Regions from separate parts of the Heyndrickxia faecalis genome, predicted to be linked through region 2. Evidence: riboswitches for the same ligand, from Rfam matches in the RefSeq annotation. Region 2 holds a riboswitch; each other region holds the start of a gene.

Region 1 (5,362 bases), 1.7 Mb from region 2:
TTAGTTTATCAGGACGGGCGGAAGGGAATTTTACAAGTGTAATGCCTGGCTGGTCTTGCGGAGAACGCCGGAATTCGGCCAAAGGGCAATGCCTTGTGAATGGTGAACCAGCTTGCGGGTAGCGCGGAGAAAGAACGGATCCGGCGGGAGTGGTGCCGGAGTATTGGTGAATGGAACTGCTAAAATTTTTCAACTGGGCCTAGACCGGTGTGGACAGGAATATTGGCGAACGCAACACGTCTTGCAAGTGTGCCGCCAGCCTGGTTCTTCGGGATGAAATGGGCAGGATTGAAAATACTAATCGGAAGAGAGGCCGGCTTCTAAAACTGGAAAAGAGAACTGGTCGCAGCGATTTAAAAAGGCTGGCAGCTACTCCCGCCAGAATCGAATACTTGAGGTAAAGGGCCGGCCTTCCGCATTTGCTTGAAAAAGGAGGAGAAGTCCAAAGATGGAAACGGACTACAAAAAAGCTTGCGGCGCATATGCCGTCATTTTTGATGCGAAAAAAGAAAAAGTCGGGGTGGTGCCATCGGGCAGCGGCTACAGGCTGCCGGGTGGGGAAATCAGCCGCGGGGAGTCTGAACTTGCCTGCCTGATGCGGACAGTCGGCGCGGAACTTGAAATCGCGGGCTTTTTAGGCAAAGCGGCACAGGAAACGGGCGCGCGGTCCATGGATGAAGGCCTGTTTTATTTAGGAAAATGGGAACAGCCCCGCAAAGGAAGCCATAACTTGGAATGGCTCAACCTTCACGAGGCTGTGGAAAAAATGGCCGGTGCCCACCATCAATGGGCAGTGCAGGAAGGAATCAGCGCCGTCCAGACAAGCACCTGGTTTTAACTGGGTTTCCGCTTTTGCTTAAATGAGCAGACCCTTGGTACTCGCCGTAACCTTTTGGGTTGCTGCAGCGTTTCCGCTTTTACAGAAATGAGCATACCACAATTTAATTGGAGTCTCATTTTAATTTAAAATGCGGGCTCCCGTTTATGCTTATATAAGCGGGCCGCCGAGTTTTTCAATGTCATCCGGCACCGAAAATTGCCGGAAATTTTCTTTGAACCGGGCTGCAAGTTCGAACGCTTTTTCACGGTAAGCCTGCTTGTCCGTCCATGTATCTGCCGGATAAAGGACGTCATCTGACACCCCTTCAATATGAACCGGGATGTGTAGCCCGAAAATATCATCCTGCCGTGTTTCGGTATCTTTCAGTTTGCCGTTTATCGCAGCCCGGACCATGGCCCGCGTATCGCTTAATTTCATGCGGGAACCGGTTCCGTACGGGCCGCCTGTCCAGCCGGTATTGACAAGAAATACCTGGACGTTGTGCCTGTCAACTTTCTCGCCGAGCATTTCCGCATAAACGGCGGGCTCAAGCGGCAAAAACGGCGCGCCGAAGCAAGTGGAGAACACGGCTTCCGGGCGCGTGACGCCGCGTTCGGTACCGGCCAGTTTAGAAGTGTAACCGCTTAAGAAATGGTACATGGCCTGCTCTTTTGTCAGCCTGCTGATCGGCGGCAGGACACCGGATGCATCGGCCGTCAGGAATATAATGGTTGACGGATGGCCGGCCATGCCGGAGCGGGCAATATTGCCGATGTTTTCAATCGGGTAAGCAGCCCTTGTATTTTCCGTCAGTGCATTGTTGTCATATTGCGGTTTGCGGGACACCGGATCTACGACCACATTTTCAAGTACGGTCCCAAAACGGATCGCCTGGTAAATTTGTGGTTCTTTTTCTTCCGTAAGCCCGATGCACTTTGCATAGCATCCGCCTTCAATATTGAAGACACCGCTGTCGGACCAGCCGTGCTCATCGTCCCCTATAAGTGCGCGCTCCGGATCGGCGGAAAGCGTCGTTTTCCCGGTCCCGGACAAGCCGAAAAACAGGGCCGTATCGCCGTTTTTCCCAGTATTGGCGGAGCAGTGCATGGGAAGGATGCCTTTTTGCGGCAGCAAGTAATTCATGATGGAAAAAATGCTTTTTTTCATTTCGCCTGCATATTCCGTCCCGCCGATCAAAATTATCCGGCGTTCAAGTGAAATCATGATGAACGCTTCGGAATGCGTGCCGTCAAGCGCCGGGTCTGCCTTAAACAGCGGCGCGGAAAGAATCGTAAATTGCGCATCGTGTTGATAGAGCTCCTCCGCATCCGGCCGGATAAACAATTGATGCGCGAATAAATTATGCCAGGCGAACTCATTCACGGTCTGGATCGGAAGGCGGCTTTTTGGATCGGCACCCGCAAAACCTTTAAACACAAAAATTTCGTCTTTCCCTTTTAAATGCCGGACCATTTTTTCATAAAGCCTGTTGAACACGCCGGGAGAAACCGGCTGGTTGATTTTGCCCCAGTCGACACGGTCTTTTGATTCGGAGTCGACGACAATAAATTTATCTTTCGGTGACCTTCCTGTATATTTTCCTGTTGCTGCAGAAATGGCCCCTTCCGTTGTCAGTACAGCTTCTTTCCGTTCGATAATTTTTTCCATTAATTGTGGCACGGAAAGCTGCATGCGTACGTTTTCCCCCGACAACAAAAACTTTAAATCGTCAGAAGCGCCAATCAGATCCATTTTCATAAACCGCCCCTTTGAATAACTTATTTCACTTTAAACGATATCAGTATAACATATTCATCCGTTTATTACATACTTTTTTCCGGGAAAAATGCAGAGGACAAAGGGGAGAAGGGCGAAAAAATCATTGACAGCGCCTGCTAAATTGCGTATGATTTTACTTTGAACGGATACTCTTATCCCGAGCTGGTGGAGGGACGGGCCCGATGAAACCCAGCAACCCGCCTCTGGAACAGGCAATGCGCTCGCAACGCAGCTGCCGCTTGACTTCCAGGCAAAGGTGCTAACCTGCAGCAAGGAATGTTTCCTTGAACGATAAGAGTGAAAGGCGCGATTGATTGAAGTCAAAACCTTTCCACTCATGATGAATGGGGAAGGTTTTTATTTTTGGCTTTGTACATGAAATGAATCGAGTTTAGGGTATGAGTACCGTTTCCAATATGTAACCATATAAGGAGGAAAAGCGGATGTTAAAAGGACGGCATTTGTTCACATCGGAATCGGTGACGGAAGGCCATCCGGACAAAATTTGCGACCAGATTTCCGATGCCATTTTGGATGCCATTTTAGAAAAAGACCCGAATGCCCGCGTTGCCTGTGAAACTTCCGTCACGACAGGGCTTGTGCTCGTCACGGGGGAAATTTCCACCAATACATATGTGGATATTCCGAAAGTGGTGCGCAAGACCATTAAAGAGATCGGCTATACGCGCGCGAAATACGGGTTTGATGCGGAAACCTGCGCGGTGCTGACATCGATTGACGAACAGTCCGAAGATATTGCGCGCGGCGTTAACCAGGCTTTGGAAGCCCGCGAAGGCGGGATGAGCGACGAAGAGATTGAGGCAATCGGAGCCGGCGACCAGGGCCTGATGTTCGGGTTTGCCTGCAATGAGACAGAAGAGCTGATGCCGCTTCCCATTTCGCTTGCCCACAAGCTTGCCCGCCGTCTTGCTGAACTCCGCAAACAAGAAGTGATCCCGTATTTGCGCCCGGATGCAAAGACACAGGTGACAGTTGAATATGACGAGAACAACCAGCCTGCCCGGATTGATACGATTGTCATTTCAACGCAGCATGATCCTGACATCAGCGCCGGACAAATCCAGGAAGATATGAAAAAATACGTCATTGAACCGGTTGTGCCGGCACACTTGCTCGATGCGGATACAAAGTATTTGATTAATCCGACCGGCCGCTTTGTTATCGGCGGCCCTCAAGGGGATGCGGGGCTGACCGGCCGCAAAATCATTGTCGACACTTACGGCGGCTATGCCCGTCACGGCGGCGGCGCATTTTCCGGGAAAGACCCGACGAAAGTGGACCGTTCCGCTGCTTATGCCGCCCGCTATGTTGCGAAAAATATTGTTGCGGCAGGCCTTGCGGAAAAATGCGAGGTACAGCTTGCGTATGCGATCGGGGTGGCGAAGCCCGTTTCTATTTCCATCGATACGTTTGGGACCGGAAAAGTGCCGGAAAAAGTGCTGATCGAGGCGGTCGAAGCTCATTTTGACCTGCGCCCGGCCGGCATTATCAAAATGCTCGACTTGCGCCGTCCGATTTACAGGCAGATCGCTGCGTACGGGCATTTCGGCCGCGATGATTTGGATGTGCCTTGGGAAAAAACGGACAAAGCCGGGGCGTTGAACGAATTCGCCCGCAATCATATCGGAAAATAATATGAAAAAGAGCGCGCCTGGTATACAGGCCGCTCTTTTTCATAAAACGGCGGGAATAAGGAATCCTGTTTGCCTCATTTTTAACAAAAACCCTGCAAACTGGCGGAAAACATGCTAAACTATATTACATGTGCAGAATTTGGCCGTCAAATTTTGGCGGAAATGCATTTGTTTTTTAAAGAAATAAATTTACAATAGAGTATATCGAAATGAAGTAGGTGACTTTTTACATGTGCGGATTTATTGGCTGCGTCCATGACCATCCCGTTACATTATCAGACGAAGACAGGCAACGGTTTAAACAGATGAATCATATGATTGAGCACCGCGGCCCGGATGATGAAGGCTTTTATGAAGACGAGCATATCCAGTTCGGTTTCAGGCGCCTGAGCATTATCGATATCGAGGCGGGGCACCAGCCTTTAACATACGAAAACGAACGGTACTGGATTATTTTTAATGGCGAAATTTATAACTATGTGGAATTGCGTGAAGAACTGCTAAAAGAAGGGATGACATTCGAAACGAATTCGGATACGGAAGTCATTCTTGCCATGTACAGCCGTTACGGCGAAAAAGCAATCGGACGTCTGCGCGGGATGTTCGGGTTTGCGATCTGGGATAAGCAGGAACAAACGCTTTGCGGCGCGCGTGACCCGTTCGGCATTAAACCGTTCTTCTATTATGAAGACGGCGATAAAATGTATTTCGGTTCTGAAAAGAAAAGCATTTTGCTTGCCATGGAAAAACCAGAACTGAATTATGATGCTGTCCAATATTATTTAACCTACCAATTTGTGCCCGAACCTTTCACCATGACAAAAGACATCCGGAAACTTGAACCGGGCCATTATTTTGTGAAAAAAATTGGCAAACCGATGGAAATCAAACGATATTGGAAAGCATCCTTCCACCCGGTTCATAAAAGCGAGGACGAATTTATTCAAGAAGTGCGTGACGTAATGATTGATTCGGTGAAAGTCCATATGCGCAGCGATGTACCGGTTGGCGCATTCCTGTCGGGTGGGATCGATTCCTCGATTACGGCATCGATTGCAAAACAGTTCCACCCGGGCATTAAAACATTTTCCGTCGGCTTCGAACGCGA
Region 2 (5,362 bases):
ATGTGAATGCGGGCGTTCCTTTCCTTTACACAAAAAATAGAAAAAAGTGGCGGGACACTTTTTACAGTGGTTTCCCGCCGTTTTTATGTTTTCTTTCGGGCTTTTTCAGCGGCTTCTGTGGTGCAGTTTTTGTCATACGTACGGACGGGGCGTGCCTCCATTCGCGTTTCAAAATAAGCCCGGGCGACTATTTTGAAACGGGGAATCCCGCCGATTAGGGCGGATTCCCCGCAGCCGTTTGTCCATTATTTCACGGTTGTGCCCGCTTTCGTGTATGAAAAAGCCTGCTCAAAATCGGCAATCAGATCATCCGGATTTTCGAGGCCAACCGATAAGCGCAACAAGCTGTCGGAGATGCCGCGTTTTCTTCGGTCCTCAGGCGGCATTGCGGCGTGGGACATTTTTGCCGGATAGGACAGAATCGATTCCACAGCGCCGAGGCTGACGGCAAAGACCGGGATTTTTACATGGCTGACGAATGCCCGGAGCGCTTCCTCATCTTCCAGTTCAAACGACAATACCGCGCCCGGCCCTTGTGCCTCCAGCTTTTGCAACGCATGCTGCGGATGGTGCCCGAGCCCCGGATAATACACGTTTCGTACAAGCGGATGCGCATCAAGAAAATGTGCAATTTTCACCGCTGACTGCTGTGATTGGAGCAGCCGCACATGCAACGTTTTCAACCCGCGCAAAACGAGCCATGCATCCTGGACGCCGAGTATCGCCCCGAATGAATTTTGCAAAAAGCCGAGGCGCGCTGCCAATGCTTCATCTTTTACAACTGCAAGCCCGGCGACGACATCGCTGTGCCCCGCTAAAAATTTCGTCGCGCTGTGCAGCACGATATCCGCCCCGAGTTCAAGCGGACGCTGCAGGGCAGGCGTTAAAAAAGTGTTGTCGACAAAGGTGAGCGCCCCGGTTGCCTTTGCCAGTTCACTCACCGCCCGGATATCCGTCACTTTTAAAAGCGGGTTTGAAGGGGTTTCTACATAAAAAGCTTTCGTGTTCGGGCGGACGGCCTGCCGCACTTCTTCAAGGTTGGTCATATCCACAAATGTATGTTCAATACCAAGCCGTGTCAGGACTTCCGTCACCATCCGGAACGTGCCGCCATACACATCTTCGGTGATGACAACATGGTCGCCCGCCGACAAAAGCAGAAACGCTGTTGAAATCGCCGCCATCCCGGAAGCAAATGCGAAACCTTTGACGCCGCCTTCGAGTTCGGCGATGACATCCTCGAGCGCTTCCCTCGTCGGATTGAGCGAGCGGCTGTAATCGTATTTACCGAACTGGTCAATGTCCGCCTGGTGGTATGTCGAAGCATGCTGGATCGGCACACTTACCGCACCGGTCGCCGGGTCTATTTTGTGGCTGTTATGTAAAAGCCTCGTTTGAAAAGAATAATCTTCATTTGTCATCGTGTTTGCACCCCTTCGTGAATGTTGGCAAAAGCTTTTTCAATATCTGCAAGCAAATCGCGTTCATCTTCAATTCCGACTGAAAAGCGCAAAAGGCAATTGTCTACGCCTGAGGCAATCCGTTTTTCTTCCGGAATGTCGGCATGCGTCTGTGTAGCCGGGTAAGTGATAAAACTTTCCGTCCCACCGAGGCTTTCGGCAAATGTAATTAAAGACAGGCCGCGTAAAAACGGGTCGACCCATGATTCTTCTTTTACACGGAAAGAAAGCATCCCGCCGCGGCCTGGATACAGCACATCTTTTACATCCGGATGCGCGCTTAAAAATGCCGCCACAGCTTTTGCATTTTTTTCGTGTTTTTCCATCCTAAGCGCCAGCGTTTTCATGCCGCGCATCAGAAGCCACGAATCAAACGGGCTGAGGGTGGCGCCGGCACCGTTATGGTACAGAAAAAGCTGCTCGCAAAGTTCAGCACCCTTTGCCACGATCAGACCGGCCAGCACGTCGTTATGCCCGCCAAGATATTTCGTCGCGCTATGGACTACAATATCAGCGCCTTCTTTAATCGGCTGCTGCAAAAGCGGGGTGTAAAAAGTATTGTCTACAATCAGCAGGATTCCGTGCCTTTTCGCAATTTCAGCCACTGCGCCGATATCCGTCTGCTGCATGAGGGGGTTTGTCGGCGTTTCGAGGAAGATGGCTTTCGTTTTCGGGGTGATCTCTTGTTCAATATTTTCCGGGTTGCACGTATTCACGTACTTACAACAAAGCCCCCATTTTTTATATCCCTGCTCCAGCAGGCGGTAGGTGCCGCCATATAAATCATCACTCACAATCCACTCATCGCCGGCCTGGAACAAAGATAAAACAGTGAAAATCGCAGCCATGCCGGAACTGCACGCAAACCCGCGGTCCCCGCCCTCCAGATCCGCAATCGCTTCTTCAAGCAACTGACGCGTCGGGTTGCCGGTACGGGAATAATCGAAACCGGTTGACTGCCCAATGCCTTCGTGGCGGTAAGCGGTAGAAAAATAAACAGGCGGGTTCACCGCACCTGTCACGCGGTCACTGCGATTTCCGATTTGTGCAAGTTTTGTTTCTGTATGATACATGATGGACACTCCCTCACTTAAAATCAAAAAGCCTTCTCCAATAAGAAGAAGGCCATTCCTTTCGTACATGAACCATCTTCTTATCTTTCAAGTTATGATCCCATAACTTGCAGGACTTAGCACCTTTTCAATGCGTAAAAGCATTGAAGGTTGCTGAGGCTTCATCGGGCCATTCCCTCAACCTCTCTTGATAAGAAAATACCAATATGAAATTTGCCATCAACGCCGCAAAAGAAATTACACAACGAACCTAAAAATTGCTTACGTTCAATTTATCCCTTTTTTTCGGATTCGTCAAGCTTTTTTTAAATTTTGTTTTTCTTATGGATAATCCATATGGTGAGAAAATAAAACAGCAATGATGAAAGGAGAAGCGTAATGACTCCGTCTGTAGTATTGATATACTCATTCCTGAATTTTGCTGCACTTTCTCCATTCACTATATTCGGCACATCCACAAATGTAAAAGGGATGATATGCATAACAGCATACAACTTTGTCTTAAATCCGCTCATCATTTCCTCGAAACAAAAACAAGCCACCAAAACGAGCATTAGAAGCAATTGATTTCGAATAAAGGTATTTAAAAACTGGGTGAAAACAGAAATAAATAATAGAAGACATAGGATTAGTAAAAGCGATCTGCCCAAAAACCGGGCAATTGAAATCCACAATACTTCCGTCCCATTTAGATTGATCGCCACAGGGTACTTCCAACTGCCCAAATGGCTTATGATGCTGCCAATAATGAGCGCAACAACCAGGATAACAATCGTGATGGCCAAGCTGTAAACAAATGAAGTGAAGATTCTCGCATCCAATATTTTCTTGAGCTTCACTGGCAAAACATTCACAAAATGATTAATACCGCCTTGTTTGTCTCTTGTTGAAATATCACCAATTAAAACAGCAATGAGAAGAGGCATTAAGAACGGGAATACGTAAAAAAGAATGCGATATGTAAAGTTAATACCCGGGGTTTCGAAAGACTCTATTACCGGATGAATATTTTGTTTAAGCAGAATGGTATTGAGCTGTATTGCTTTTTCTGTCTGCGGAACAATTTTTTTATTACCAAAAACAATTTTTCCGGCATTAATCCCGGCAATTAATTTTTTATCTAAAGCGATCTGCAATTTCAGTTCTTGCTTCCAATCCCCTGCTTCATGAGCTTGTATTTGTTCTGTACGAAGGCGTAACTCCTCCTGCAAACCCGCAAGTGCTTTCTTCTTTGCTTCACTCTTATTTGGATTTGATTCCATGTGTGAAATGGCATTTTCCAGTAAGGATTTGTTATCCTGATATTCATTGAGCGGGTCCGTTCTCTTTGCTCCTACGAAAGTAATTGCAAACAAAACGAAAACAATCAAAATAGCAGCAATAAAAACAGTCATATTTTTTTTATTTCTAATGAATCGCAATGTCTCTAACTTGATTAGCCCCATTTATCTTCACCTTCGTATATTTCCTCATAAATTTGTTGGCTGCCTTTTTGCCCAATGAAAAATGATTTAAATTTCATGTCTTGTTCGAATGCCTGATTTACCACAAAGGAGCTTTTACTCGAATCTATCTCCGCCCATACTTCATTGGCTGTGGCATTTTTAATCTCTTCATCTTTAAACAGGGAAAGAACTTTATCTGCATCATTCCCATTCTCTAGCTTAATGATGATGTATTTATTAAAGTCCGGATTATTTTTTCTGCTTTCGTAAACCATTCTTCCTTGCTTTAAAAAGATGACACGATCACATAATTCATCAACATTGTTCAGAATATGGGAAGAAAATAATACAATTTTATTTTCGTCTCTAAGTTGCTTAATGGATTTGCTTATCAGTTTAATATTGGATGGGTCCAGCCCATTCATCGGCTCGTCCATCAATAGCAAATCACAAGAACTGATCAAGCACATCCCAAATAGCAGCCTTTGCTGCATGCCAAGCGAATATTTTGAAACCCTTTTGTCGATATAGGAACCCATGCTTAATTTTTCAATAACAGCGCCACATTCTTGTTTGCTCTCCCATAATCTTTGTACAAGTTTTAAATGCTCTCTCCCTGTTAAATTTGGATACAATACTGTATGGTCTTGCAAAAAAAATATTTTTTTAAGGATTTTTTCCCGATGCATTTTATAATTCATGCCGTAAATACTAATTTCGCCTTTTGAAGCAGGAATCAGGTTGGATATCGCATTTAAAAGCGTCGTCTTGCCGGATCCATTTGGAGCAACCAGGCCAATAATCTCCCCTGGTTCAGCAGAAAAACTTATATCTTCCAAAATTTTTGACTTCTCTATCTCTACTGACACATTGTTTACCCTTAACAAAACAATCCCTCCCCCGTTAATTCACAAGATCTTATCACCTATTTTAATAGGCCGCAGCGCCATTGTCACCGAAATCTTTGTGTGGTATCACCGAAAAAGCAGACAGCTGCTGTGTAAATATTGGCGGTAAACACCAAAAAAAGCGGTATTCTTTATGAATCCGCTCTATCCAGTCAAAAAATTTTTTCTTGTTATTTTGCTTATTCTTGTTATTTTGCTTATATAGTCTGGACCAAATCCTGAATATGGAGCATGGCAACCGGTTTCTGGCCGGTAACAACCGGAAGCACCTTGAAAGCGTGGTCTTCCATTATCCGCAATGCTTCCGCTGCCAGCTGATGCTCACTGACGCAAACCGGATATTTTGTATACAAATCTGCTACTTTTTTATCCAGTACTTCATGGCCGTTTAAAAGCTCACGCCGGATATCGCCGTCCGTTAAAATGCCGGCCAGCCGTCCCCGATCGTCAATAACTGAAACAGCCCCCGCCCCCGC
Region 3 (5,362 bases), 1.1 Mb from region 2:
CAATTTTCCCGCAATCCGTATCAAATACATTGAGTTCGTTTCCTTCCGCGATCCCCCACCATTTCCGCTCATTTGGCGTAATATGGAGTTTGGTCTGCCTTTCGATCGTCCCGTCGCGCCGGAACAAAAAGGCGACATTGTAAATGCCCCCGTCTTCTTCCACAAAATGGGACCCGCCGATAATGTTGACATTGTAGCGCACGGCAAGCTCTGTAAACAGTTCAATATATTGGTCTGTGTACTCGGAAAGCCGGCGCACTGCCTGGTCAGGACGCTTTTCCTCCAGGTAGGACATCAGCTGCGTGGTGAAAATTTCCGGAAAAACGGCAAAATCAGAACCGAAATCCGCTGCCACATCGACATAATATTCCACCTGTCTGACAAAATCATCGAAGGAATCAATTTTTTTCATCATATATTGGATTGCTGTAATCCTAACCGGGAACGAAGCATGATAGACACGGCGGGACTTCGGCAAATAATCAACGTTATGCCATTCCATAAGCGTTGCAAATGAAGCGGATGCTGTATCATCCGGCAAATACTGCCTGTTGATCCGCATAATCTGGAACCCTTCAAGCAGCTGGAAGGAAAGAACCGGGTCATATATATTGTGCATCTCAACCTCTTCCACGTATTCGCGCGGGGTCATTTTGTCTTTATATTTGCTGTAATTCGGAATCCGGCCGCCAATGATGATGCTTTGAAGGTTCATTTTCCGGCAAAGCTCTTTCCGTGCCTCATACAATCGATGCCCGAACTTCATGCGCCGGTATTCCGGGTCGATCATCACTTCAATGCCGTACAGGTTGAGCCCGTGCGGATTATGGTTGGTAATATAGCCGTTCGCGGTGATCGTATCCCATGTATGCTGATCCTCGTATTCATCGAAATTGACAATTAAGCTGGAGCAGGAACCGACAACTTTCCCTTCGTATTCCACGCAAAACTGCCCTTCCGGAAAAATCCGGATATGGCTCTCGAGCTGCTCGCGTTTCCACGGCTCCATCCCCGGAAAACATTTTTTCGACAATGCCATAATATCATCAATGTCTTCGAACCGGATGTTCCGCACCTCGATTTTCTTCTCAAACTTGGATACATCTGTCTCTGGCACAATCTCACACCCTTAACACACTTTTTCTTTTTATCATACCCTATCCGGAACGGTTTTGCTCAAAAAAACTCTATGTAGGGCTTGCTAAGTCAGTAATATTCCTAGATTTAGCAAGGCTGCTGACAGCTTTCCGCACCTATTAAAAGGATTTTACAACAAATCCAGGGAAAAGCTTGCACTCGAAAGCCGATTCAACATATGGAGAAGAAAAAATCGCCCATTTTCCTTTGAGAGAGCTGCAGACAAATTGGGTACAAACTCAGAATCGGATTCGTTCAGCAATCCCTATGTATCCTTTCATCATCCAGCAATTGGAATACCTCTCTCTAGATGTTCATTTCACCGTGTACAATGAGATGATGGAGTGTCTTCCCATTTTTTCACTTACCTGCCCTTCGAGTAAACCGAAATGTTGAAAATATAAGTTGACAAATCGGAATAATATTATTTATCATAGTTTTAACAAATTATTTTCTTGCTATACAACTTATCAAGAGAGGGGGAGGGACTGGCCCGAGGAAACCTCAGCAACAGATTCTTTTTGGGAATACTGTGCTAATTCCAGCAAGCGTCAAGCTTGGAAGATAAGTTAAGGAGTGCGCCCTCTTCTTAACTTTCTTGAAGGGGGCCTTTCTTTTTTGGATCATCCGAATTGCCGGCCGGACCACCAGGCACACACGAAATTTATTTTTGGGGGTAGTGAAAAATGGCTCATATTGATGAAACAAAAATCGCCCGCATTATGGAATCATTGCAAAAACTGGAGTTTGGAACAGTGGTCATTTCGATCCATGAAGGGAACATCACACAGATCGAAACAACCGAGAAAGTCCGGTTTGCACTGGAAAAGAAAAAAGCGGCACTTCCCAACCAAAAGATGGGATGACGGGCGCCGGTACTCCGGTTATCGCTTTCCCCGTTTTTCGTACGACACGAATGCCGGCATTTGGATATCGTCCAAATGCCGGATTTGTTTATGAGTACAAAGATATTGAAGTTTGCGGAAACAATGTTTTTAAAGCAGCATTCAGGCGGTCAGCTGCTTGCCGGTCGAGTTCATAGAGTCCATCCCTTTTTTTCACTTGTTGGTCGAGAATAAACACCCCTTTTTCTATGCACGTTGTCCCGAGTGAGGCCAAAACCGGTTTCAAGGCGTAATCGAGCGCGAGCAAGTGGCCGAATGTACCGCCCATGGCGAGTGGCAGCACCTGCTTGCCGGATAAGCCATTTTGCGGCAAAAGATCCAGAAATGTCTTGAGCAATCCGGAATAAGACGCTTTATAGACCGGTGTCAAAATGATTACCGTATCGCCTTCTTCTACTTTTCTTAATGCCCTGGTGATGGGCGGGCTTTGCCGGGCATTCATTAAATCGCCGGCCGGAAGTTCCCGAATATTGATGAGCTCCGGTTCGTACCCGTGCCCCCTTAACCCGGCCCTGATATAATCACGGATCCCATTTAATCTCGTATACGCAGAAGGGCTCCCGTTCAGCAGTACCACTTTTTCCGCCATATGAATCCCCCAATTCTTCCTTAATTTTTCATTGCGTGCAACAGCTGATGGCCGTTGTTCCCTAAAATGCGGTTTAAAATATGATTGGTCGTTGCTGAAAAGAGGGCGTGGTCCCTTTTCCGTGGATAAGGAAGTTTTACCGGATAATCCATCGCAATTTCCCCCTCTTCGATTAACACAACCCGATCAGCGAGGGCGACTGCTTCTTCCACGTCATGTGTCACCAATATGGCCGTAAAATGTTTTTCAAGCCAAAGCGACTGGATCAGCGCATGCATTTCAATCCGGGTTAATGCATCGAGCGCCCCAAGCGGTTCATCGAGGAGAAGGATGTCCGGCTCATGGATTAATGCCCTCGCCAGTGCCACCCTTTGTTTCTGGCCGCCGGATAAAGACGAAGGCCAATCATTTGCACGCCCTTCCAGCCCGACTTTTCCAAGCATTTCAAGTGCCTTGTTCTTCCAGTCGCCCGCAAGGCCAAGCCCGACATTTTGAAGCACGGTTTTCCATGGGAGCAGGCGGCCGTCCTGAAACATCATTTTTGCCGATCCGTTTCTGCCGGATAAAGGCGCCCCGTTTATAAGGATTTTTCCGCCGCTTGCCGCTTCAAGTCCTGAAAGCAGCCTGAGAAGCGTACTTTTGCCGCATCCGCTCCTCCCAACAATCGCAACAAATTCCCCTTTTCTTATTTTTAAATGAAGATGGCGCAGGATGCGATGGCTGCCGAATGATTTCTCCAGCCCCTCAATCTCTACAGCAAACGCCTTTTCTTTCGGCATCGTTTCCTCCTCCTTTATTTTTGATATGACGGGTGCCACTTTAACAATCGTTGTTCTGCGATTTTTGCCAGCCAGTCGGACAGTTTTCCAAGAAGGGCATATAAGACAATACTCAAAACGACAACATCAAGCTGCATGAACTCGCGGGCGTTCATGGCCATATAGCCAATGCCGGAGTTGGATGCAATCGTTTCGGCCACAATCAAGGTTACCCATGTGACCCCGAGCGCATAGCGCACACCGACTAAGATGGAAGGAAGCGCCCCCGGCAGGATCATATGCCAAAAAAGTGCCGTCCCTTTCAGCCCGTAAACTTCTCCCATTTCGATTAGCGCTCTGTCCACCGAGCGGATGCCATGGAACGTATTTAAATAGATTGGAAAAAAGGTGCCGAGCGCAACGAGAAACAGCTTCGCTTCTTCCCCGATCCCGAACCATAAAATGACAATCGGAATCAGGGCAAGGTGGGGAACGTTCCGGATCATTTGCACGGTACTATCGAGCAGGCTTTCCGCTTTTTTGGACAGCCCGGTAAACAACCCAAGTCCAAATCCGATTCCGCCGCCAACCAAAAATCCGATCAGTGCCCGTTTTGTGCTTGCGCCGATATAATTGAAAAGCTGCCCGGATTGCGTGAGACCCCAAGCCGCTTTTACAACGGCAACAGGGCTTGGGAGCACATTGGGTGGCAAGATGCCAGCAGAACTTGCAAGCTGCCAGGCAAACAGCAGGCAAACCGGCACCACCCACGGCATGACGCGTTTTTTCAACATCAGATCGGCCTCCTTACTTTAATACTTTCGGCAGTGCATCGTTCGCCACAATCTCGCCGAACGGGCTGATGACATTGGAAACGGGGGCATCAGGCTGTTCAAGCGGCAGGTATGGGAACAACAGCTCAGCCGTCCGGTACGCTTCTTCAAGATGCGGATAACCGGATAAAATGAACGTTTCAATGCCAAGCTCCGCATATTCCTTCATTCTTTCTGCGACAATTTCCGGGCTCCCTACAAGTGCCGTTCCCGCCCCGCCGCGCACGAGCCCGACGCCGGCCCAAAGGTTCGGACTAATTTCAAGATTGTCGCGGCTGCCGTTGTGGAGAGATGTCATCCGTTGCTGGCCGACCGAGTCAAACCGTGAAAAAATCTTTTGGGACGCATGGATGAGTTCATCATCGACATACCGGATCAAGTCATTGGCTGCATCCCATGCCTCGTCCTCTGTTTCCCTGACAATGACATGGAGCCGAATCCCAAAACGCACTGTCCTTCCTTGTGCTGACGCCAGTTTTTTGACATGATCGATTTTTTCCTTTACTTTTTCCGGCGGCTCGCCCCAAGTCAAATAGACATCGACATGTTTTGCCGCCACTTCCTGCCCGATTTCTGACGACCCGCCGAAATAAAGCGGCGGATAAGGCTGCTGCACCGTTGGGTAAAGCAGTTTGCTCCCTTTTACGTTTAAATATTTGCCTGTAAAATCCGCTTCCCTGTTTTCAAGCAAATTCCGCCAGATGGTCAGGAATTCATCGGTCAGTTCATAACGTTCGCGGTGGCTGAGGTGGAGACCGTCTCCGGCCAGTTCAACAGGATCTCCCCCTGTGACAACATTGATGAGCAGCCGCCCTTCAGAAAGCCGGTCAAATGTTGCGGCCATTCTCGCTGCCTGCGATGGAGACATGATCCCGGGCCGGACCGCAACGAGGAACTTTATTTTTGAAGTAACCGGTATCAGGCTCGAGGCCGTCACCCATGCGTCTTCGCAAGATCTTCCGGTTGGGAGCAAAGCCCCGGTGTAGCCGAGGTGGTCGACAGCCTGTGCCACTTGCTTTAAATAGTTGAAAGTGACGGCCCGCCCGCCGGTTGTTACCCCCAGGTAGCGCGAATCACCATGTGTCGGTATAAACCAAAATACGTTCATCCTTTATTCCCCCTTCATTTGGATAAAAATGC
Region 4 (5,362 bases), 1.4 Mb from region 2:
CTCAGTTCGTTTGGTGTCACACAGGCTTTTCTTTGCTGGGGAGTGATTGCAATTGCCATGATCACCGGCGGATCTTTCCTCTTGAAAGAAGCAGAAAATACAACCACATCCGGTACTGTGTCCAAACAGCCGGCCGGAAAAGATTTTACCATCAAAGAAATGCTCAAAACGAAACAAGCTTACCTCTTATTCATCGTGTTCTTCACGGCGTGTATGAGCGGTTTATATCTGATCGGCCTTGTTAAAGACATCGGCACGGGGCTTGTCGGGCTGGATGTTGCGACGGCCAGCAATGCAGTGGCGCTGATTGCCGTCTTTAACACCATCGGGCGGCTCGTTCTCGGCGGTTTATCAGACCATGTGGGAAGAATGAAAGTGGTATCAGGGACGCTGCTCGCGACGGCCGTTGCGGTTTCCATTTTGAGCTATGCCCACTTAAATTTCGCCCTGTTCTTTATCTGTGTTGCTGCGATTGCTTTCGGTTTCGGCGGAAATGTCACCGTATTTCCGGCTATTATTTCAGACTTCTTCGGCCTGAAAAATCAAAGCGCCAATTATTCAGTGATTTACCAAGGCTTCGGCATCGGCGCATTATCCGGATCGGTCATCGCTTCCCTTCTCGGGGGCTTTATGCCGACATTCCATGCGATTACGATTCTCTGCCTGGTCTCTTTTGCGATTACGCTTTTCATTAAATCGCCGGCTGAAGAAGCAGCCCACGCACACGGGGTTCGGGGAAATGTCGGTCGTGCCCAGCATTCGCATTAAAGCAAGGGATGTGTGCTTCGATCATGAACAAGCAGACAGGAAAGGGATTCGTGCCTGCATCATGATAAAAAACCCGCTGGCTGCCCAGCGGGTTTTCCCGGTTTATCCCCAAATTTCCTTTGCGGTATCCACAATATATTTTACTTTGTCCCACTGCTGCTCTTCTGTTAAAAGATTGCCGTGGTGGGTGGAGGAGAAGCCGCACTGGGTGCTGATGCAAAGCTGTTCGAGCGGTACATGCCTGGATGCTTCCCGAATCCGGTTTTTGATCAGCACTTTATCTTCAAGCTCTCCCTTTTTCGATGTGAAAATGCCAAGCACGACTTTCGGCCCGCCTTCCGGAATGTATTTCAACGGTTCAAACCCGCCGGAACGCTCATCGTCGTATTCAAGGAAAAACCCGTCTACTTTTTCATTTGCAAAGATTTTCGGGGCAATTTTATCATACGGACCTTCAAAAGCCCATTTCGACTGGTAGTTGCCGCGGCACAGATGGGTTGTGATGGTCAGATCATCCGGCTTGCCTTCCAGTACGCTGTTTGCTACATGTAAAGCGAGATCAATCAATCTTTCCCTTTCGAGCTCACTGTCTGCAAACGGCAGTTTCGGTGCACACAGGCCGGCAAGATAAACATCATCCAGCTGCAAGTAGCGGCAGCCGGCATCATAAAAAGCTTTGATCGCATCCCGGTAAGTTTGGATAATATCATTTGCGTATTCTTCAAGATCCGGGTAAATGTCTTCATTGCGGATTCCGGCATTGAAAAACTGATTCGGGCTTGGAATAGTCATTTTCGCAACCGCCCTGTCCCCGGCGATTTCTTTCAGCGCAATAAAATCTTTTATGTGCGGATGGTCCGGGTTAAAGGAGACTTTTCCGGTTACCCGGACGTCATAAGCTTCCGTTTCGATGCCGACAAACCGGTATCCATGGTTCGGCACGTACCCTTTTACCCCGTTTAAATGTTCCATGAAATCCGTATGCCAGAATCTCCGCCGGAATTCTCCGTCCGTTACCGCTTCGAGGCCGGCTTCAATTTGTTTGCCGACCAGGCGGCGGATTTCTTCATTTTCAATTGCACGCAAGTCTTCGGCCGGGATGGTTCCCGCTGCAAATTTTTCCCGCGCTTCGTGCAACCGGGCCGGGCGCAAAAAGCTTCCGACAATGTCTGCCCTGTACGGCGCTTTTGTTAATGTTTTTGTCATCATGATTCCCTCTTTCTGCATATTTTTTAAAACAGCTGCTGTGCGCAGAAAGAAATTGCTTTTAGCTGCATGGGCCCATTAAAAAAACCTCTTCGGCAATAAGAAGAGGTATGGATTGCAAAACAGAACCGTCCGCTCTTCTTATCTTCAAGCAATTGCTTTCTGGAATTGGCACAGTTCTTTAAAAAAGACCGCTGCCGAGGCTTCAAAGGGCCAGTCCCTCCACCTCTCTGGATAAGAATTTTAAATATTATTTAGTTTAAATACACTTTAAATGTTCCACCCATTTTTGTCAAGGGCATTCGCAAAATTTTTTAAAATGGGACGGAAAGATTGAAATCAGGGGCGATGTGAAAATATAATAGTAATAAGAAAAACAAAGGAGGGATTTTATGGAGGCCATACAATCAAGGCCTGTATTCCAGAAAGTGCTTGGCGTCTTTGCCGTTTCACTGCTGTTTGCAACGGCGGGTTTATATACGGGGAGATTCATTCCGCCTGCGCTTATGATGCCGCTGATGGTTGCAGAAATTGCAATGGTCATCGCCGCTTTCTGGTTAAGAAGGAAAAAGAGCGTCGGGTATTTGTTCGTTTATGCTTTCACCTTTATTTCCGGTATTACGACATATCCGATTGTAGCTTATTATGCATCCCAGGCCGGTGCTGAGGTCGTCCTGCTCGCTTTTGGTTCCACGTTCGGCATTTTTGCCGTGATGGGCGTTATTGGGGCCGTTACCAAGAGGGATCTTGGCTTTTTAAGCACCGCATTGCTTGTCGCATTGTTGGCGCTGATCTTCATCGGAATATTCAGCATTTTCAGCCCGTTAACCTCAACCGGGATGCTCGCGTACTCCTTCATTGGCGCGATTGTTTTTTCCCTGTATGTTGTTTTTGACTTTAACCAAATGAAGCACCATGGCATTTCCGAGGAAATGGTCCCGCTTTTGGCTTTAAGCCTGTACCTTGATTTTATCAACCTGTTTATTTACATTTTGCAAATTCTCGGCATTTTGGGAAGCGACGATTGAGAAAAAAGAAAACGCCCGCCATTAACCGGCAGGCGTTTTCTTTTTCACATGTTGGATGTCAAACAAAACAATACGGTCTTTTTGCTCCCATTCGGGGATGCGCGCTTCCCATGCTGCCCGGACCATTTGTGCCAAATGCTGCTGCGCATCCGGCCCCATCAGCGATAAAAACAGCGCTTTCCGGTGGAGATGCTCTTTTCCATCGAGCGTCTGGATCGCATTTTCGCCAAACAACGTTTTTTGAATACGTTTCGGCACAGCCCCGTTTCGTTTGAATTTTTCCGGGTCATAAAACATTTTGACTGCTTCCTCGCCACTGATGCACACCGCTTTTTGCCCGAGCAGACGGGTTTCAAACAAAATTGCATGATAATCGTCCGTCCGGTTTTTAACGGCTTTCCGAAAGAAGTCTCCCATCCTCAAGGAATGTGAAGGTGCGAGTAGCACCAATGAGTAGGTGGGAGATGAATTTCGGTTGGCTTTAGCCAAAGTTATTTTTCCAATCCTTTTCTCAACAATTCTAAGATTGCGGCTGTTCTAGTTGGAATCCCATTTTCTTTTTGATATTGCTTCAATTTTTCTAATATCGTCTTAGGCATACGAATTTCTACACGTTCTTTCTCTTCTCTCATGATTATCACCTCATATTGATTGTACGGATTTTTTACGATATAATCAATATATACGAAATTTTTCCGCACAAAGTGAGGTGAATTGATATGGCCAAGCAAAACAAAGCTTTCAAGTTTCGTTTGTTACCAAACAAAGAACAATCCGCATTATTAGCTAAGACATTTGGTTGTGTTCGCTTTGTCTACAATAAGATGTTAGCTGAACGCAAAGAAACGTATGAAAAGTTCAAGGATGATAAAGAATTGCTTAAAAAGCAAAAGTTTCCGACTCCTGCAAAATATAAAAGTGAATTTCCATTCCTAAAAGAAGTGGATTCTTTAGCTTTGGCAAATGCACAAATGAACTTACAGACTGCTTATAAGAATTTCTTTGAAGGAAATGCGGATTTTCCAAAGTTCAAAAATCGTAAAGCAAAACAATCCTATACAACTAATATGGTCAACGGAAATATTAAGCTAGAAAATGGTCATATCAAACTGCCAAAAATCAAAAAGCCAATAAAAATGAAACAGCATAGAGAGATACCTGCTGATTATAAAATCAAATCTTGCACTATTTCTAAAACAAAGACAGGCAAGTACTACATTTCAATTTTGACAGAATATGAGAAAGATATTCGTCCAGTTAAAATACAGAAAGTTGTTGGTTTGGATTTTGCTATGGATGGTCTATATGTCGAGAGTGAACAGGGTAAGAAAGCCAATTACCCACGTTACTATCGGCAAGCCTTAGATAAATTAGCAAAAGCACAACGAATTCTTTCTCGAAGAAAGAAAGGTTCTGCACGTTGGAACAAGCAACGACTAGTAGTGGCTAAATTACATGAGAAAGTGGCGAACCAACGCATGAATTTTCTTCATCATAAGTCAAAAGAATTAGCTTCTAACTTTGATGCTGTCGTGATTGAGGACTTGAACATGAAAGGGATGTCTCAAGCCCTTCACTTTGGGAAAAGCGTTCATGATAACGGCTGGGGTATGTTCACTACTTTCTTAGCGTATAAGCTAAAAGAACAGGGGAAACAACTTGTGAAAATTGATAAGTGGTTTCCCTCCACTAAGAAGTGTTCATGTTGCGGCAAGGAAAAAGAAATGCCATTATCTGAACGTGTATATAAATGTTCTTGCGGCTTTGTATTAGATCGCGATCACAATTCAGCAATCAATATCAAAAATGAGGGATTACGCTTATTAGCGTTATCATAAGTAACAAAACTCTTGGAACAAGAGGGTTAGCTCGGTCAGTTTTCGTTGGCTAGTAAAAGCAACGATAAGTCGAGAAGCCCCCACTTCAATCAAACCGTAAGGTTGATAAGTGGTGGGTAGTTCACTGTAGAGATACCCTTCTTTCATCAAATCAATGGTATCATCAATCGTTTTTTCATTAGGAATTTGCCCAGCCATTGCTCTGCTCCTTTTTTCATGTGCCCGTTTTCCCCGGCTGCTTCCGGAAAAAACAGGGCACATCCTTTTTTTATCTTCTTACACTTTTTCATCTTCATTCAAACATTGCACGCAACATAATCGAAGTTTACCCGCAAGCCGGCGAAATTATGCCATGTTTCGGTTCACATCCAAACAGGGTATAAGGAAATAGAAATGCAAAAGGAGAGGGAAGAAAATGGCAAAGGAAATCAATGTGGGCATCGGATTTGCAACAGGAAGAAAAAGTTTTAAAAACGTTTTAAAAACGTATATGTATAACTTGAAGGAATCCGAACTGACGGA

What was found. Region 2 has a riboswitch for S-adenosylmethionine ahead of ABR335_RS14285 (methionine biosynthesis PLP-dependent protein). Riboswitches for the same ligand answer to the same signal wherever they lie in the genome.
Region 1: it holds a riboswitch for S-adenosylmethionine, as region 2 does, so the genes downstream of both, metK (methionine adenosyltransferase) here and ABR335_RS14285 (methionine biosynthesis PLP-dependent protein) in region 2, are expected to answer to the same signal.
Region 3: it holds a riboswitch for S-adenosylmethionine, as region 2 does, so the genes downstream of both, ABR335_RS02540 (YezD family protein) here and ABR335_RS14285 (methionine biosynthesis PLP-dependent protein) in region 2, are expected to answer to the same signal.
Region 4: it holds a riboswitch for S-adenosylmethionine, as region 2 does, so the genes downstream of both, ABR335_RS03985 (5-methyltetrahydropteroyltriglutamate--homocysteine S-methyltransferase) here and ABR335_RS14285 (methionine biosynthesis PLP-dependent protein) in region 2, are expected to answer to the same signal.

What each region holds. Positions count from the first base shown of each region.
Region 1 is NZ_CP158453.1:1,285,514-1,290,875, forward strand. It holds gene ABR335_RS06080 (DNA mismatch repair protein MutT) at 449-838, shown strand; gene pckA (phosphoenolpyruvate carboxykinase (ATP)) at 989-2,578, opposite strand; SAM riboswitch class I at 2,749-2,897, shown strand; gene metK (methionine adenosyltransferase) at 3,043-4,254, shown strand; gene asnB (asparagine synthase (glutamine-hydrolyzing)) at 4,485-5,362, shown strand, end outside.
Region 2 is NZ_CP158453.1:2,964,213-2,969,574, forward strand. It holds gene metC (cystathionine beta-lyase) at 246-1,421, opposite strand; gene ABR335_RS14285 (methionine biosynthesis PLP-dependent protein) at 1,418-2,533, opposite strand; SAM riboswitch class I at 2,611-2,730, opposite strand; gene ABR335_RS14290 (ABC transporter permease) at 2,839-3,978, opposite strand; gene ABR335_RS14295 (ABC transporter ATP-binding protein) at 3,969-4,865, opposite strand; gene ABR335_RS14300 (KpsF/GutQ family sugar-phosphate isomerase) at 5,084-5,362, opposite strand, start outside.
Region 3 is NZ_CP158453.1:529,185-534,546, reverse strand. It holds gene ABR335_RS02545 (bifunctional GNAT family N-acetyltransferase/carbon-nitrogen hydrolase family protein) at 1-1,117, opposite strand, end outside; SAM riboswitch class I at 1,602-1,708, shown strand; gene ABR335_RS02540 (YezD family protein) at 1,824-2,003, shown strand; gene ssuE (NADPH-dependent FMN reductase) at 2,092-2,631, opposite strand; gene ABR335_RS02530 (ATP-binding cassette domain-containing protein) at 2,652-3,410, opposite strand; gene ssuC (aliphatic sulfonate ABC transporter permease SsuC) at 3,425-4,183, opposite strand; gene ssuD (FMNH2-dependent alkanesulfonate monooxygenase) at 4,197-5,330, opposite strand; gene ABR335_RS02515 (sulfonate ABC transporter substrate-binding protein) at 5,345-5,362, opposite strand, start outside.
Region 4 is NZ_CP158453.1:875,622-880,983, forward strand. It holds gene ABR335_RS03980 (L-lactate MFS transporter) at 1-768, shown strand, start outside; gene ABR335_RS03985 (5-methyltetrahydropteroyltriglutamate--homocysteine S-methyltransferase) at 871-1,974, opposite strand; SAM riboswitch class I at 2,113-2,215, opposite strand; gene ABR335_RS03990 (Bax inhibitor-1/YccA family protein) at 2,367-3,002, shown strand; gene ABR335_RS03995 (hypothetical protein) at 3,024-3,419, opposite strand; gene ABR335_RS04000 (hypothetical protein) at 3,494-3,634, opposite strand; gene ABR335_RS04005 (RNA-guided endonuclease InsQ/TnpB family protein) at 3,722-4,840, shown strand; gene ABR335_RS04010 (hypothetical protein) at 4,835-5,038, opposite strand; gene ABR335_RS04015 (hypothetical protein) at 5,256-5,362, shown strand, end outside.